Regions from separate parts of the Streptomyces sp. NPDC090445 genome, predicted to be linked through region 2. Evidence: riboswitches for the same ligand, from Rfam matches in the RefSeq annotation. Region 2 holds a riboswitch; the other holds the start of a gene.
What was found. A riboswitch is a leader RNA that binds a small molecule or an ion and turns the genes downstream of it on or off. The one in region 2 is predicted to bind S-adenosylmethionine.
Positions count from the first base shown of each region.

Region 1 (8,722 bases), on a different contig from region 2:
TGGAGGGTGGAGGCCTTGTCGAGGTAGGTCTCGGGGTCGCCGGAGAGGAAGAGGGCGACGGACTGGTCCATGCCGCCGGTGCGGTACTGGGCGCTGGCCATCGAACCGAGCGTGGAGCGGAGCTGGTTGAGCTCCTCCTGGCCGCGGGCGACCTGGTCCTGGAGGAGGCCGATCTCCTTCTCCAGTTTCTCCTGGCGCTCCTTGGCCTGGTTGGCCTTCTCGGTGGCGTGTTCCGCCTCCTCGTAGAGGGCGTCGACCTTGGCCTTGACCTCGTCCTTGCCCGGCTGGCCCGGCGCGGCGGAGGCGCTGTGCGCGGAGAGGGCGACGGCTGCGGCGGCCGTGGCGGTGAGCACGGTCACCCGTGCGCGGCCCGGCTGTTTGGGTCGACGGTGGGACGCCACGAGCCGGGCTCCTTTGCTTCGCTCCGCCGGCAGAAAGGGGCGCGTCAGGCGCGCACGGGCCGGCGACACCTCCGCCGACACCCCGAATGAGTGACCTACCGCACGAAGGTTTGAGCAGACCCTAGTGACCCCGTGTGATCACTTCAAACCCCCTCGGGAAAAAACCCGGCCCCCGACCAGGTTCTTTACATTCAGCGCACGCTGCGTGCCGACGAGTTGACGGTACGCTTCCCGACGGCATGGCGAAATGGGGCATTCCACCGAGGAGTTAAGAAACGCGCGAAAGCCGCTTCAGGAGCAAAGCGGACGTCACGGGTCGGGCTCCGGCCTTCGCCACCCCGTCGGCCACCTCGCGGTCCGTCGAGACGACGACCACCGGCCGGCCCGGCGGCTCCGCGCGCACCAGCTGGCGGATCAGCTCGTCCGCCGTGACACCCGGCTTGGAGAACAGCACCCGCACCCCGCGCGGCGGCGCGAGCAGCACCGGCGCGGCCAGCTCCGCCCCGTCGAAGACGCAGGTCATCTCCGCGCCGGTCTGGGCGGCCAGCATCGACAGCCCGCCCAGCAGCCGCAGCCGCTGCTTCTCCAGCGGCATCGTCGGATAGCCGGTCTTGGTCACGTTGTAGCCGTCGACGACCAGGTGCACCTGGGGCAGCGCCAGCAGCTGGTCCAGCAGCGCCGGGTCGGTCTCCGACAGCGCCCGCGCCGCGATGTCCTTCGGGCTCATCCGGCCCGGCTCCACCGCGTCCACGGTCTCGGCGGGCCGCGTCGACACCGGCGGCAGCGCCAGCTCCCGGCGCAGCCCCTGGGCCGCGTCCAGCACCGTGTCCAGCAGCAGCCGCAGCCGCATGTCCTCGACGCTGCGGCCCTCGCGGGCGGCCCGGCGGGAGGTCTCCAGTGCCGCCTCGGCCTCCGCCAGACGGGACTTGAGCCGGCGCGTCTCGCTCTCGGCGGACGCCACCTGTGCGGCCGCCTCGGCACGGATGCCCTCGATCTCGGCGGTGACCTTGCGCAGGGCCGCCTCGCCCCGCTTGATGTCGCTCAGGGCGCTGCGCAGCTTGCGCTGAAGCGATTCGGCTTCCTTCCGGGCCGCCTCCAGCTCGCCGCGCACCTGCTCGCCGCCGTGCCGTTGCAGGTCCCGTACGTGGGCCAGCTCCTCGCGGAGCCGGTCCACTTCGCGCCGGGCCTCCTCGTCCGCCCGCTCGGCGTCGGCGCGCTGCGCCTCCTCGCCCGCGGCGGCCACCAGCTTCACCCAGCCCGCCGGCCGCAGGATGTACGCGGCGGCGGCCACGTCCAGCGGGTCGGCGGCCGCGGGCGGGGCGCCGGACTCCAGCGCCCCGGCCAGCTCCGCCTGGGCCTCGCGCACCTTCTCGGCGACGCGCCCGCGGAAGACGGCGTCCGTCTCCACCGCCGCGGCCATGGCGTTGCCCGCGAACTTGGCGCGCCGGCTCGGGGTGAACCGGGCGTACTGGCGCAGCTGTCCCGGGAGGTCCGCGACCGTCAGCCCGCCGAAGGCGTCCGAGACGAGCGCGACGACCCGGCGCCGCACACCCTCCGGCAGCGGGCGGTCGAGCACCTCGGCGGCGTCGACGGCCGCATCGGCCGGGTCAGCGCCGCTTCCTGGCTCCACAATCCGTCACCCCTACCGTGTTCTTCTCGGTGGGGCGCGGCTCCGTCAGGAGTCCGCGCCCGGCCTGTCCACAAGTTCGATCCGGTCCACCGCGTTGCACCAGCGGCAGCGGACCGACTCGATGGTCTCACTGACCACCTCACGCTCCTCGACCTTGGGCTCCCCGGCAAGATCCAGGTGGACGTACTCCACGACCTTCGACGAACGAGTGACGTCGAAACGCGTGAGGTTGCCGCACAGGGTGCAGCGCCACCGGGTGCTGTCGGTCGGCAGGGGAACCGTCATCAGGCCGCACTCTCCTTCGTAGCTCTTTCAATTAAAGCCGCCGTCTGCAGGAATCGGCGGTCCGCAGCACGTAACCCTACGGCCTGCCGAGGCGTGGGAAGGGGCCGGTCGGGTCATGCTCAATCGCATGATCGTAAAGTGGCGGGCGGCCGTGCGCGAGGCCGCCCGGGGGCCGGTGGTCACCCACGCGCTGATCGCCGCCTGCTGCGCGGTGTTCCTGCTCGGTCCGGCCTCCGGCCTGAACCCGGCGTACGGAACCGGCGAGCGGCTGCTGGAGACGGGGACCGCGCACTTCCGGCACTGGGGGGTGGTCCCGGCCGAGCTCTTCGGCGGGTCCGCGCGGGCGCTGCTGACGCCGCTGACCGCCCTGTTCGTCCACGGCAGCTGGCTGCACCTGCTCGGCAACCTCCTCTTCCTCCACGTCTTCGGGGCGATGGCGGAGGAGCGGATGGGCCGCGCCGCCTTCCTCTGCTTCTACGTCTGCACGGGCTACCTGGCGCTGGCGGCGTACGCGGCGGCCAACGCCTCCTCCGGGGAGACGCTCGTCGGGGCGTCCGGCGCGATCTCGGCGGTACTGGGCGCGTTCCTGTACCTGTTCCCGCGGGCCCGGGTGACGAGCCTGTTCCCGTTCCTGTTCTTCCTGCCGCTGCGGTTCCCCGCGTGGCTCGTGCTGCTGTTCTGGTTCGGCCTGCAGTGGGTGGCGGCGCACCGGGCGGGGAGCGGCCCCGGGGTGGCGTACCTGGCGCACCTGGTGGGCTTCTCCCTCGGCTTCGTCCACGCATGGGTGCGCTACCGGCGTGCGACTAGAGTGAGGCGACCAGCGACGGCCACCGAGGGAGACAGCCAGCCATGATCACCGCGATCGTGCTCATCAAGACCAGCGTGGACCGCATCCCCGAGATCGCCGAGTCCATCGCCGCGCTGGAGAGCGTCAGCGAGGTCTACTCCGTCACGGGGACGTACGACCTCATCGCCCTGGTGCGCGTGAACCGCCACGACGACCTGGCGGACATCATCCCGGGCCGCATCAGCAAGATCCCCGGCGTGGAGGCGACGGACACCCACGTGGCGTTCCGCACCTACTCCCAGCACGACCTGGAAGCCGCCTTCGCCATCGGCCTGGACGCCTGAGCGCTCCGCGGGGAGCCCGGTCATGACACCGCGGGCCGGTGGGAGCTGATCGCGCAGTTCCCCGTGCCCGTGCGGGGCGCGGCCGCTCAGCAGCCGGGCCCGGCGCCGGTCATACGGCCGGGACGCAGCGGCCCTCCTGCGTGCGGTACTGCCACTGCGCGCCCTCGGTGACGAGCTCCCGGACCGCGCGGACGAACCGCTCCACGTGCTCGTCGGGGGTCCCGGCGCCGAAGCTCACCCGGATCGCGTTCAGCGACCTCTCTCCCGGCGCCTCCGGGGCCCCGCACGCGCCGGGCTCCTGCGGGGCGCTGCCGAGCAGGGTGCGCACCAGCGGGTGGGCGCAGAACAGGCCGTCGCGGACCCCGATGCCGTACTCGGCCGACAGGGCGGCGGCGAAGTGGGAGCTGTTCCAGCCTTCCACCACGAAGGAGAGGACGCCGACGCGCGGGGCGTCGTCCCCGAACAGGGAGAGGATCCGGACCTCCGGGATGCCGGCGAGGCCCGCGCGGACCTGTGCGGTCAGCTCGTGCTCGCGGGCGACGAGCCGGTCGAAGCCCGCCTCGGTCAGGGCGCGGCAGGCGGAGGCGATGGCGTACACGCCGATGACGTTGGGGGATCCGGCCTCGTGGCGGGCGGCCGTGGTGTGCCACTCGACGTCGACGCCGCCGTCCTCGCGGCGGGCGACGGTCCGCGAGGCGCCGCCGCCGGCCAGGTACGGCTTCGCCTGCTGCAGCCAGTCGGCCCGCCCGGCCAGCACGCCGGAGCCGAAGGGCGCGTACAGCTTGTGCCCGGAGAAGGCCACCCAGTCCACGTCGAGGTCCCGGACGGAGACGGGGTGGTGCGGGGCCAGCTGGGCGGCGTCGAGGACGATCCGGGCGCCGTGGGCGTGCGCGGCGGCGGCGAGCTCCTTCACCGGCCACAGTTCACCGGTGACGTTGGAGGCCCCGGTCACGCAGACCAGCGCCGCGCCGTGGGGGTCCCGTTCGGCCAGGGCCCGCTCCAGGGTGGCCACGGCCTCGTCCGGCGTGCGCGGCGCGTCGAGGTACGTGACCTGCGCGCCGTCCCACGGCAGCAGCGAGGCGTGGTGCTCGGTCTCGAAGACGAAGACCCGGCAGTCGGCGGGGAGGGCGGCGGCGAGCAGGTTGAGGGAGTCGGTGGTGGACCGGGTGAAGACCACCTGGTCGGAGGGGCGGCAGTCCAGGAACGCGGCGACCGCGGCCCGGCTCTGCTCGAAGAGGTCGGTGGAGAGCTGCGAGAGGTGGCCCGCCCCGCGGTGCACGCTGCCGTAGTAGGGGGCGTACGCGGCCACGTCGTCCCAGACGCGCTGGAGGGCGGGGGCGCTGGCGGCGTAGTCGAGGGCCGCGTAGGTGACCTCGCCGCCGGTGACGAGCGGCACGGTGACGTCCCGGCCGAGGACCGGGAGCGGCCCGGCACAGGCGGCGCCGTCGGCATCGGCCGCACAGGCGGCAGAGACAGCAGAGGCGGCAGAGGCAGAGGCAGAGGCAGTGGCGACGGGGGCGGGGGCGGGGGCGGCGACAGCGGTGGCGACGGTGGCGGCGTTCAGGAATGCGGACATGGCGGTATCTCCCGGCGGGCAGGCGGAATCGGCTTCGGATGTCACCCGTCTGCGGGTACGGCGCTGCGGCCGGCCGGGGGACGGGGAAATGCCTCGGAGCACGGGCCGGGGGCGTACGGGGGTGTCCGGGTACGCACGGGGAAGGGGCCTGGTCCGAGGGGTGGAGAAGGGGCGGAGCCGCCCTATCGCATTCGCTTGCTCACGGAAAAAAGCTCCTCGAAGACCAGGACCCCTGGTGTCGAGGGATCCGCGCTTGCCGCGGACCTCGCTGCCCGCGGCCTGGTCATCACCCGGGGCACCCCGCCACGGAAGGAGGGTTGCCGGACAGCAAGCCGGGGCCAAAACGCTGTCACTCGTGACCTTGGTCAGTCATCCTGCCACAGGATGCCGCACGCACAAGACCCCGGTCCGTATGCCGGACCGGGGCCATGGCCGAAAACGATCAGTCAGGTCAGGCGTTGCTGGCGGCCACCCACCGCTCCAGGGCGGCCCGTGCCGCACCCGAGTCGATGGCTTCCGCGGCCCGCTCGATGCCCGCCCGGATCTGCTCCTCCAGGGAGCCGCTGCCCGGGTCCACGGCGACCAGGGCGGCCGCCGAGTTCAGCAGCACCGCGTCCCGCACCGGGCCGGTCTCCCCGGCCAGCAGCCGCCGGGCGACGTCCGCGTTGTACGAGGCGTCGGCGCCCGCCAGCTCCTTGACGTCCACCAGGCCGATGCCCACGTCGCGCGGGTCGAAAGCCTGCTCCTGCACCCGCCCGTCGCGCACCCACCAGACCCGGGAGGTGGCGGTGGTGGTCAGTTCGTCCAGGCCGTCGTCCCCGCGGAACACCAGGGCCGAGGAGCCGCGCTCCGCCAGCACGCCCGCGACGATGGGCGCCATCCGGGGGTCGGCGACGCCGGTGGCCTGCGCCCGGACCCGTGCCGGGTTGGTCAGCGGGCCGAGGATGTTGAAGGTGGTGCGGATGCCGAGCTCGCGGCGGGCCGGGGCCACGTGCCGCAGCGCGGGGTGGAACTTCACGGCGAAGCAGAAGGTGATGCCGGCCTCCTCGGCCACCCGGACCACCCCGGCCGGGGTCAGGTCGAGGTTGACGCCGAGCTTCTCCAGCACGTCGGAGGCCCCGCTCGCCGAGGACGCGGCCCGGTTGCCGTGCTTGACCACCTTGGCGCCGGTGCCGGCGACCACGATGGAGGACATGGTCGAGATGTTCACGGTCTTGGCGCCGTCGCCGCCGGTGCCGACGATGTCCACGGTCCGGCCGGGCACCTCGATCAGGTTGGCGTGCCCGTACATGGCCCGCACCAGGCCGTTGATCTCTGCGACCGTCTCCCCCTTGGCCCGCAGGGCGACCACGAAGCCGGCGATCTGGGCGTCGGTGGCCTCGCCGCGCATGATCCGGTCCATGGCCCACGCCGTGTCGTCGGCGTGCAGGTCCCGGCCCGAGAGCAGCGCTTCCAGTACGGCCGGCCAGGACCGGTCCGCCACGCTGTCGCCGCCTGCCGGGGTCACAACGTTCATGGTCCGCTCCTGAGGGTCCACAGTCGAATGGGAAGGCCTTCAGCCTATCCAGGCCGGGCAGACGGCGAAGAGCCCCGTCCAGACGCTGGACGGGGCTCTTGCCGTGGGCGACACCGGGACTGACCGAAATCAGACCCTCACGCGGGATCAGTGGTGGCCGTGGCCGCTCTGGATCTCCTTGAACTCCTCCACCGTGGGCTTCGGAATCTGGTTGCCTTCGCCGTACATGCCCTGGCTGAGCTTGGCGCGGAGCTTCTCCGCCATCTTGACCTTGCGCTCGACGCCGTTCTCGTCGACCGTCGGGCCGATCTCCCGCGGCTTGTACTGCTCGTGCGCGGTGAGCGTGTGCAGCTTGGCCTGGTCGAGGGTCTCGTGGACCTCGATGAACTCACCGTGCGGGAGCCGCTTGATGACGCCGGTCTCGCGACCGTGCAGCACCTTGTCGTGGTCCCGGCGCTGCAGGCCGAGGCAGATGCGCTTGGTGATGATGAACGCGATCACCGGGACGGCGAAGAAGCCGATCCGCACGAACCAGGTGATGTTGTTGATCGAGAGGTGGAAGTACTGCGCGAACATGTCGTTGCCGCCGCCGATGAGGAGCACGATGTACTCCGCGATCCAGGCGACACCGAAGGCCGTGCGGGTCGGGGCGTTGCGCGGGCGGTCCAGGATGTGGTGCTCGCGCTTGTCGCCGGTGACCCAGGACTCGATGAACGGCCACACCGCGATCGCGCCGAGGACCAGCGGGAAGAGCACCAGCGGGATGAACACGCCCAGGACGAGCGTGTGGCCCCACAGGTTGATCTCCCAGCCGGGCATGGCACGGATCAGGCCTTCCGGCATACCCATGTACCAGTCGGGCTGCGCACCGGTGGACACGTGGTCCGGGCGGTACGGGCCGAGCGCCCAGATCGGGTTGATCGAGGCGATCGCCGCGATGGCCGCGATGACACCGAAGACCAGGAAGAAGAAGCCTCCGGCCTTGGCCATGTAGACCGGCAGCAGCGGCATGCCGACGACGTTGTTGTTCGTCTTGCCGGGACCCGCGAACTGGGTGTGCTTGTGGTAGAAGACCAGGATCAGGTGGGCGACCAGCAGGCCCATCATGATGCCGGGCAGCAGCAGGATGTGGATCGAGTAGAACCGGGCGACGAAGTCGCCGCCGGGGAACTCGCCGCCGAAGAGGAAGAACGAGATGTACGTGCCGACGACCGGCACGGACAGGATCGCGCCCTCCATGAAGCGGACACCGGTGCCCGAGAGCAGGTCGTCCGGCAGGGAGTAACCGGTGAAGCCGGTGAACATGCCGAGGACCAGCAGCAGGAAGCCGAAGACCCAGTTGACCTCACGCGGCTTGCGGAACGCGCCGGTGAAGAAGACGCGCATCATGTGCACGACCATGCCGGCGACGAAGATCAGCGCGGCCCAGTGGTGGATCTGCCGGATGAGCAGGCCACCGCGGACGTCGAAGCTGATCTCCAGCGTCGAGGCGAACGCCTCGGACATCCGGACGCCCTGCATCGGCACGTACGAGCCGTGGTACACGACCTCGTTCATGCTCGGGTGGAAGAACAGCGTCAGGTACACACCCGTGAGGATGATGATGATGAAGCTGTAGAGGCAGACCTCACCCAGCATGAAGGACCAGTGGTCCGGGAAGATCTTGCGCATGTTCGCCTTGGCGAGGCTGTAGATGCCCAGGCGGCCGTCCGCCCAGTCAGCCACGCGCTCGCCGGCGGGCGCCTTGCGCTGTGTGTCAGTGGCGGTACTCATCCGCGCTCCCAGAATGCAGGACCGACGGGCTCTTCGAAGTCGCCGAGCGCCTCAAGGAAGCCTTCGCGGTTCACGCCGATCCGCAGCTGCGGAAGCGCGTGGCCGGCGGGTCCGAAGACGACGCGACCGCCGTCGGAGAGGTCGAAGGTGGACTGGTGGCACGGGCAGAGCACGTGGTGCGTCTGCTGCTCGTACAGGCTGATCGGGCAGCCGACGTGGGTGCAGATCTTCGAGTAGGCGACGATGCCGTCGTGGGACCACTCGAGTTCCTGCTTGTCCTTGATGTCCTCCGGCTGAATGCGGACGATCATCAAGGCGGCCTTGGCGATCTCGTTGTTGAAGTCGTGCGCGTCCTCCTCCAGGCCCTCGGGCATGACGAAGGTGAGCGAACCGACCGGGACGTCCTCGGG
Region 1 is NZ_JBIVXV010000002.1:176,767-185,488, forward strand. It holds gene ACIQUT_RS05510 (NlpC/P60 family protein) at 1-401, opposite strand, end outside; gene ACIQUT_RS05515 (NYN domain-containing protein) at 670-2,034, opposite strand; gene ACIQUT_RS05520 (hypothetical protein) at 2,077-2,316, opposite strand; gene ACIQUT_RS05525 (rhomboid family intramembrane serine protease) at 2,432-3,169, shown strand; gene ACIQUT_RS05530 (Lrp/AsnC family transcriptional regulator) at 3,166-3,447, shown strand; gene ACIQUT_RS05535 (aminotransferase class V-fold PLP-dependent enzyme) at 3,557-5,023, opposite strand; SAM riboswitch class IV at 5,268-5,384, opposite strand; gene trpD (anthranilate phosphoribosyltransferase) at 5,475-6,539, opposite strand; gene ACIQUT_RS05545 (cytochrome bc complex cytochrome b subunit) at 6,687-8,312, opposite strand; gene ACIQUT_RS05550 (Rieske 2Fe-2S domain-containing protein) at 8,309-8,722, opposite strand, start outside.
Region 1: linked by a shared signal. The riboswitch ahead of ACIQUT_RS05535 (aminotransferase class V-fold PLP-dependent enzyme) and the one ahead of thrC (threonine synthase) in region 2 are both predicted to bind S-adenosylmethionine.

Region 2 (8,722 bases):
GCTGTCGGTGAAGACCGAGGCCGACTTCCTCGCACCGCTCGCGGACGCCGGCAAGATCCGCCGCACCCAGTACGGCATGCCGTTCGTCGCCAGCACCCGCCTGCTCTTCTACAACGAGAAGCTGTTCGCCGACGCCGGGATCATCCCCAAGGACGCCAAGGGCGCCTGGCAGCCCAAGAGCTGGGCCGACCTGGAGGCCGCCGCGAAGAAGCTCAAGGGCACGGGCGTCCCCACCCCGTTCGCCCTGCCGCTGGGCCGCGAGGAGGCGCAGGCCGAGACGATGCAGTGGCTCCTCGCGGGCGGCGGCGGCTACACCGACAACGAGGAGGAGTACGCGATCGACGCCCAGGCCAACGTCAAGACCTTCGAGTTCCTCCGCGACAAGCTGGTCGGCCAGGGCCTGACCGGGCCGACCGAGCCCGGCAAGACCGACCGGCAGGCCGCCTTCGACGCCTTCGCCCGCGGCGAGGTCGGCATGCTCAACGGCCACCCCACCCTGATGAAGCAGGCCGCGGCCAAGGGCGTGAAGGTCGGCATGGTGCCGCTGCCGACCGTCGACGGCACCGACCAGCCGGCGATGGGCGTCGCGGACTGGGTGATGGCCTTCAAGAACGGGCACCGCACGCAGACCGGCAAGTTCCTCGACTACCTCTACGAGTCGAAGAACCAGACCACCTTCACCCAGAAGTACGACCTCCTGCCGGTCACCACCAGCGGCTACCGGGCCGTGGAGGCGAGCAACGGCGGCTCCGCGGCACAGATGAAGACCTTCCTCACGGCGCTGCCGAACTCGCGGCTGTACCCGGCCGGCAAGAAGTCCTGGGCCGGGGTGAGCGAGAACATCAAGCAGAACATCGGCCGGGCCGTACAGCCGAACGGCCAGCCCAAGCGGGTCCTGGAGGAGATCGCCTCCAAGGCCCGCACGGCGGACACCCGCTGACCGGCACCCGCTGACCGGCACCCGCTGACCGGCACCCGCCGGCCGCGACGGCCGCGACGGCCGGCGGGGCCCCCGACCCCCGCCCCCGACACCCACCCGAGCTTGGCGGCCCCGTGGGTGTCGGTGGGCGGCGTTAATCTGGCCGTATGACGGACGACGGGCAGCTCACGGCCACCGAGGCCGCGGTGCTCGCGTACGAAGGACGCACCTGGCCCGGGCCCGGGGCCAAGGAGCGGGCGATACGCGAAGGGCTGGGGATGACCCCGGTCCGCTACTACCAGCTGCTCAACGCACTGATGGACGATCCGCGGGCCCTCGCCCACGCCCCCGGCACCGTCAACCGGCTCCGCCGCATCCGCGAGGCACAGCGCGCCCGCCGCTGACGGGCCCCGCCGAGGGCCGCTGCTGACAGCCGCCGCAGACAGCCGCCGCTGAGGGCCCCCGCTGACGGCCCCCGCCGAGGGTCGGCGCTGGCGCCCGGTCCCGGCTGGCGCCCGGCGCGCGCGTCCCCGTGCGCCGTAGCCGTCGCCCGCCCGGGCCGTTAGGGTCGTGCCCATGGGGAGCCATCCGCACGACCTGCCGATGCCCGTCACCGCCGCCGGCCGCGAGGGACTCGCAGCCCTGCTCCGCGCACCGCGCCGCAGCGTGGTCGCCCTCGACTTCGACGGCACCCTCGCCGAGATCGTCCCCGACCCGGACCAGGCGCGCGCCCACCCCACCGCCGTCCCCGCCCTCGCCGCCCTCGCCCCCGAGGTCGCCTCGGTCGCCGTGATCACCGGCCGGCCGGCGGGCGTCGCCGTCCGGCTGGGCGGCTTCGCCGGCGTGCCCGGCCTGCAGCACCTCGTCGTACTCGGCCACTACGGCGCCGAACGCTGGGACGCCGTCTCCGGCATCGTCCACGCGCCCGCCGAGCACCCCGGAGTGGCGGCCGTACGGGCCGAGCTGCCCGGATTCCTCGACTCTATCGGCGCCTGGCACGGCACCTGGATCGAGGAGAAGGGCCGCGCCCTCGCCGTCCACACCCGCCGCGCCGGGGACCCCGCCGCCGCCTTCGCCGCGCTGCGCGAGCCGCTGGCCGAGCTGGCCGCCCGGCACGGGCTCATCGTCGAGCCGGGACGGGCCGTACTGGAGCTGCGGCCGCCCGGCATGGACAAGGGCGTCGCCCTCACCGAATACCTCGACGAGACGGGCGCCGAAGCGGTGGTCTACGCCGGGGACGACCTCGGGGACCTCGCGGCGTACGCGGCCGTCGAAAAGCGGAGGGCCGAGGGCCTGCCGGGTCTTTTGGTGTGCAGCGGCTCGGAGGAGGTCCCGGAACTGGCGTCCCGGGCCGACCTGGTCCTCCCCGGCCCCGCCGCCATCACCACGTTCCTGTCCACCCTGGCCGCCGCCCTCCGCGCCTGACCCCGGGCGCCCGCCGCTCCCGCTGCGCGGAGCCGTTCCCCACCCCGCCCCTTCCCGAAACCGGGGGCTCCGCCCCCAGCCCCCTGCGCCTCAAACGCCGGCGAGGCTGGAACAGCCAGCCCGCGCTGGGGGCACCTCCCAGCGGTAGCTGGGGGAGTTTGAGCGCACCGGGTCCGGGCGGAGCCCCGCCACGCGGCGGAGTCGCATATCCGGTACGGCGGGAAGGGGCGGGACTGGGGTCAGGAGGGGGCGGTGGCGCGGAGGGCGGCCAGCTGGGCCGTGAACCACTGTGCCGGCGGAAGGGCGGTCGCCGCCACAGCCAACCGCTTCATCCGCTCCAGCCGCTCCCCACCCGGCATGGACAGCGCGGCGTGCAACGCCTCGGCGGTCTCCGTCACGTCGTACGGGTTCACCGTCACCGCATCGCCCCGCAGCTCCCCGTACGCCCCCGCCCCGGTGGACAGCACGAGCGCGCACCCCTGCTCGGACACCACCGGGATCTCCTTGGCGACGAGGTTCATCCCGTCCCGCACCGGGTTGACGAGCGCCACGTCGGCCAGCCGGTACACCGCCAGGGACCGGGCGAAGTCGTCCTGCACGGACAGCAGCACCGGCTGCCACTCCGCCGTGCCGAATTCCGCGTTGATCTCCGCGGCCAGCTCCCGCACGGCCGCCGTGTACGACCGGTAGACCTCCAGGTCCTGCCGGGAGGGGTACGCGGAGGCCAGGTGGACGACCCGGCCGCGCCACTCCGGGTGGGCGGTGAGCAGCTCCCGGTAGGCGAGCAGCCCGCGCACGATGTTCTTCGACAGCTCGGTCCGGTCCACGCGGGCGATGGTCCTGCGGTCCCCGATCTCGGCGCGCAGCCCGGCCAGCCGGTCGTCGACCTCCGGCCGGTGGGCGAGCCGGCGCAGCTCGTCGCCGTCCACGCCGAGCGGGTACACGGCGACGTCGGTGCGCCGGTGCCGTACGGGCCCGAGCATGGCCTTGCGGACGTACCGTGCGCCGTCCGCCTCCGCGGGGACGAGCGGCTCGGCGGTGCCCCGCTCGTCGTCGAGGCGGGCGCAGTCGAGGAAGGCGTGCGCCCAGGCCCAGGTGTGGAAGCCGAGCAGGTCCGCCCCGAGCATGCCCCACAGCAGCTCCCGCCGGATGCCGTCGGGGAGCATGGCGAGGAACTCCCACGACGCCCAGGGGGTGTGGGTGAAGTGGGCGATCCGCAGGTCGGGCCGCAGCTCGCGCAGCAGCCCGGGCACGAGTGCCAGGTGGTAATCCTGGACGAGCACGCAGGCGTCCTGGGTCGCCTCCTCGGCCAGGGCCCGCGCGAAGGCCCGGTTGTAGGCGGTGTACGACTCCCACTGCCGGCGGAAGGCCGCGTCGAAGACGGGGGTGCGCGGGATGTCGTACAGGTGGTGGTGGGTGAACCAGAGCACCGAGTTCGCGATGCCGTTGTAGGCGGCGTCGTACACGGCCGGGTCGATGTCCAGCATGCGCACGCCGGGTTCGGCGATGCCGCGGCGGACGGCCTCCCGGTCGGCGTCCGACAGGGCGGCGCAGATCCACAGGGCGTCGGGCTGCTCGGCGAGCGCGGCGGACAGGCCGGAGACGAGGCCGCCCCCGCCGCGCCGGGCGCCGAGGGTGCCGTCGGCTTCGAGGGCGTAGGAGAGCGGACCGCGGTTGGCTGCGACGAGAACGTGGGAAGCCATGCGGCGAACCTAGCCCGGCCCGCCCCGCCTCAAACGTCCGTTCTCACCCCCGGCGTGCCCCTGACGCGCCCCTGACACGGCCTTGGCGCGGCCCTGGCACCGTCATGCGACGCGCCGGACCGCGTACTCCTCGATCTCCGCCATCGGCGGCCGCTCCTCGGTGTCCACGGCATGCGTGCGCGGCTCGAACCCCTCCGGCCCGCGCTCGAACTGCGTCAGCACGGGCCGGACGAGGTGCCCGCGCGACAGTCGCAGCTGCGCCGTCCGGTAGATCGCCGCGGCCATCCGGCCGAGCGCCTGCCCGTCCTGGTGGCGGTGGAGCCGTACGCCGACGTCCACCTGGGCGAGGGCGTCCAGCCCGACCGTGTGCAGGGCGTCGACCAGCAGGCCCAGCTCGACGCCGTAGCCGACGGGGAAGGGCAGCCGCTCCAGCAGCGAGCGGCGGACGGCGTACTCGCCGCCCAGCGGCTGGACGAAGCCGGCGAGCTGCGGCCAGTGCAGGTTGAGCAGGGGCCGGGCGACGAGCTCGGTGACCCGGCCGCCCTGTCCGGGGGCGTCGCCGAGCGGGCGGTCGTACATGGCCTTGACGAACTGCACGTCCGGCTCGGTCAGCAGCGGGCCGACGATCCCGGTGACGAAGGCGGCCGAGAAGTCCCGCAGGTCGGCGTCGACGAAGCAGACGATGTCGCCGGTGGTGGCGAGCAGGGAGCGCCACAGCACCTCGCCCTTGCCGGGCACGGCCGGGATGCGGGGCAGGATCCCGTCGCGGTGGACGACGCGGGCGCCGGCCTTGGCCGCGACCTCGGCGGTCCGGTCGGTGGAGCCGGAGTCGACGACCACCAGTTCGTCGACGAGCGGGAAGGCCGGCCGTTCGATGAGATCGCGCCGGATGACCTCGACGATCGCGCCGACCGTCGCCTCCTCGTCGAGCGCGGGCAGGACGACGCTGACCGTGGTTCCCGACGCCCGTTTCGCGGCGAGGAGCTGGTCGAGCGGTCGGTCGGCAACGGACCAGGAGCGGTCCGCAAGCCAGCGCTCCACCTCTTCCAGCACGTTCGGCACTCCCTGTTTTCTCGGCTGCTTGCCCGGCTGTTCCGGCCGAAAAGCGATCCATCTCGCGCATCGGACAGCCGTCTCAACTGCCCGATCCTTCGGTTACAGTCTTGAACAACGCGATGGACCGCCGCATGCCGGGGGTCCCGCGGACAAACGCGTCGGCGCGCCACGAGCGCGCGGATCGGCGCCATACCGCTCATCCAGAGGGGCAGAGGGACACGGCCCGTTGAAGCCCCGGCAACCCTCCAGTCGGTTTCCCGCGACTGCGTGCAGCAGCAGCGAGGTCCCCGGCTAGGGAAGGTGCCAATTCCGTCTCATGGCGAAATGCGCCATGGGGAAGATGAGGAGAAAGGGCCTCGCCATCATGGCTGCACAGACCGTTGCCACCCCTGCCGCCGTACCCTCCGCCGGTGCGCCCGCCGTCGACCTCGGACCCGCCTCGGCCCTGTCGTGTCGTGAGTGCGGCACCCGTTTCGAGCTCGGTCCGATCTTCGCCTGCGTCGAGTGTTTCGGCCCGCTGGAGGTCGCGTACGAGCTCCCGGTCGGCACTGGGTCATCCGAAGACGTCGAGGCCCTGCGCGCCGCGATCGAGGCCGGTCCGAACAACATCTGGCGGTACGCGCCGCTGCTGCCCGTCCCCGCCGACGTGGCCGGCAAGCCCAGCCTGAACCCGGGCTTCACCCAGCTCGTCGACGCCGAGAACCTGGCCAAGGAGCTCGGCGTCACCGGCAAGCTGTACGTCAAGGACGACTCCGGCAACCCGACGCACTCCTTCAAGGACCGCGTCGTCGCGATCGCCGTCGAAGCCGCCCGCGCCTTCGGCTTCACCACGCTCTCCTGCTCCTCCACCGGCAACCTGGCCGGCGCCGTCGGCGCCGCGGCCGCCCGGGCCGGCTTCCGCTCCTGCGTGTTCATCCCGCACGACCTGGAGCAGGGCAAGGTCGTCATGGCCGGCGTGTACGGCGGCGACCTGGTCGGCATCGAGGGCAACTACGACGACGTGAACCGCTTCTGCTCGGAGCTCATCGGCGACCCGCTGGGCGAGGGCTGGGGCTTCGTCAACGTGAACCTGCGCCCGTACTACGGCGAGGGCTCCAAGACACTCGCCTACGAGATCTGCGAGCAGCTCGGCTGGCGGCTGCCCGACCAGATCGTCATCCCGATCGCCTCCGGCTCCCAGCTGACGAAGATCGACAAGGGCCTGCAGGAGCTGATCAGGCTCGGCCTCGTCGAGGACAAGCCGTACAAGATCTTCGGCGCGCAGGCCGAGGGCTGCTCCCCGGTGTCGACCGCCTTCAAGGCGGGCCACGACGTGGTCCGCCCGCAGAAGCCGAACACGATCGCCAAGTCCCTCGCCATCGGCAACCCGGCCGACGGCCCCTACGTGCTGGACATCGCGCGCCGCACCGGCGGTTACGTCGAGGACGTGACGGACGAGCAGGTCGTCGAGGCCATCAAGATCCTGGCCCGGACCGAGGGCATCTTCGCGGAGACCGCGGGCGGCGTGACCGTCGGCGTGACGAGGAAGCTCATCGAGAACGGGCAGCTCGACCCCGCGCTGACCACCGTCGTCCTCAACACCGGTGACGGCCTGAAGACCCTGGAGGCGGTGGCCGCGGACAGCGGGCAGACCGCCACCATCCGCCCGAGCCTGGACGCGTTCCGCGCCGCCGGCCTGGCCTGACCATCCCCCCGCTCTACCGGAAAGGCAGTAGCGCCATGAGCGTCAACGTCCGCATCCCCACCATCCTGCGCACCTACACCGGCGGTCAGGCCGAGGTCCCGGCCGAGGGCGCGACCCTCGCCGAGGTCATCGCGTCGCTGGAGCAGAACCACCCCGGCATCGCCGCGCGCGTCCTGGACGACCAGGGCAAGCTGCGCCGCTTCGTGAACGTCTACGTCAACGACGACGACGTGCGCTTCGAGGGCGGCCTGCAGGCGGCGACTCCGGACGGTGCGGGCGTCTCGATCATCCCGGCCGTCGCCGGCGGCTGCTGATTCGTCGTACACGAATTACTCCCTCCGGCATTAAGCGGAGGGGGTAATTCTGCTTGGTTGGGCGCGGTAGAGTTGGGGAAGCCCCCTCCGTCGTTCTTGCCCGCCGCATATGAACGGGCCCGCCGAGGGGTGACATTGAGTCAATGTGCGTGCGCGGTATGGGGCTTTGGCGCGATATGCCGGGTCCGAGTTGCCCGGGAATATGGCCAATTTTCGGCCTATTTCGCGTTTTCGGTGTGACCGGAATTCTCGTCGGATTGACCTGTTGCAGACAGCACCGGTGCGGATACATTCAGCCGCGGTCGAGGCGTTCCGGCGCAAGTTCTGACCCGGGATCGCGAAGTGCGGTCCTGCGCAAGGGCCAGTAATAGGGGAGTTAGGCATGGCTCAGGGCACCGTCAAGTGGTTCAACGCGGAGAAGGGCTACGGCTTCATCGCGGTCGACGGTGGTGCGGATGTGTTCGTCCACTACAGCGCCATCCAGATGGACGGGTACCGCACCCTTGAAGAGGGTCAGCGGGTCGAGTTCGAGATCTCGCAGGGCCAGAAGGGCCCGCAGGCGGACATGGTCAAGCTCGCCGTCTGAGACCGGCGCGACCGGCACGACCGGCCACCGACGCGTACGCGAGGGTCCGCACCCGAGGAGGGGTGCGGGCCCTTCGTGCGTCCCGGCCCGGGAGCGTCCGGCGGGCGTCCGGCGCCCGGCGGCGTCCGGCGGCGGCGTCCGGCGCTGTGGCCGGGATGCCCGAAGCCGCTTGCACTCGCGGGGGTCGAGTGCTAATCATTGGCGTTAGCACTCTCCACTGGAGAGTGCTACTACACGGGACCGGGTCGGTGAGGCCCGCAGCGTCCGGCGGGAAGGAACCGCCGGGCACCGCAGGCCGTCCGTCGCGGGCGCAGGCGCGGTCCGGAGCAATCCACCCTCCCCGCGCGCCTGGCGGCGCAGGGGGAACCCCAGTCCTGGAGGACCACTTCAGATGGCCAAGATCATTGCGTTCGACGAGGAGGCCCGGCGCGGTCTCGAGCGCGGCATGAACCAGCTCGCCGACGCCGTCAAGGTCACCCTTGGCCCCAAGGGTCGCAACGTCGTCCTTGAGAAGAAGTGGGGCGCCCCCACGATCACCAACGATGGTGTCTCCATCGCCAAGGAGATCGAGCTCGAGGACCCGTACGAGAAGATCGGCGCCGAGCTGGTCAAGGAAGTCGCCAAGAAGACGGACGACGTCGCGGGCGACGGTACGACCACCGCCACCGTCCTGGCCCAGGCGCTCGTCCGCGAGGGTCTGCGCAACGTGGCTGCCGGCGCCAACCCGATGGCCCTCAAGCGCGGCATCGAGAAGGCCGTCGAGGCCGTCTCCGGCGCCCTGCTGGAGCAGGCGAAGGATGTCGAGACCAAGGAGCAGATCGCTTCCACGGCCTCCATCTCCGCCGCCGACACCCAGATCGGCGAGCTGATCGCCGAGGCCATGGACAAGGTCGGCAAGGAAGGCGTCATCACCGTCGAGGAGTCCCAGACCTTCGGTCTGGAGCTGGAGCTCACCGAGGGCATGCGCTTCGACAAGGGCTACATCTCGGCGTACTTCGCCACCGACATGGAGCGTATGGAGGCGTCGCTCGACGA
Region 2 is NZ_JBIVXV010000018.1:56,583-65,304, reverse strand. It holds gene ACIQUT_RS27720 (extracellular solute-binding protein) at 1-940, shown strand, start outside; gene ACIQUT_RS27715 (DUF3263 domain-containing protein) at 1,087-1,323, shown strand; gene otsB (trehalose-phosphatase) at 1,496-2,344, shown strand; gene ACIQUT_RS27705 (trehalose-6-phosphate synthase) at 2,584-4,047, opposite strand; gene ACIQUT_RS27700 (glucosyl-3-phosphoglycerate synthase) at 4,150-5,100, opposite strand; SAM riboswitch class I at 5,297-5,450, shown strand; gene thrC (threonine synthase) at 5,468-6,787, shown strand; gene ACIQUT_RS27690 (MoaD/ThiS family protein) at 6,823-7,101, shown strand; gene ACIQUT_RS27685 (cold-shock protein) at 7,484-7,687, shown strand; gene groL (chaperonin GroEL) at 8,079-8,722, shown strand, end outside.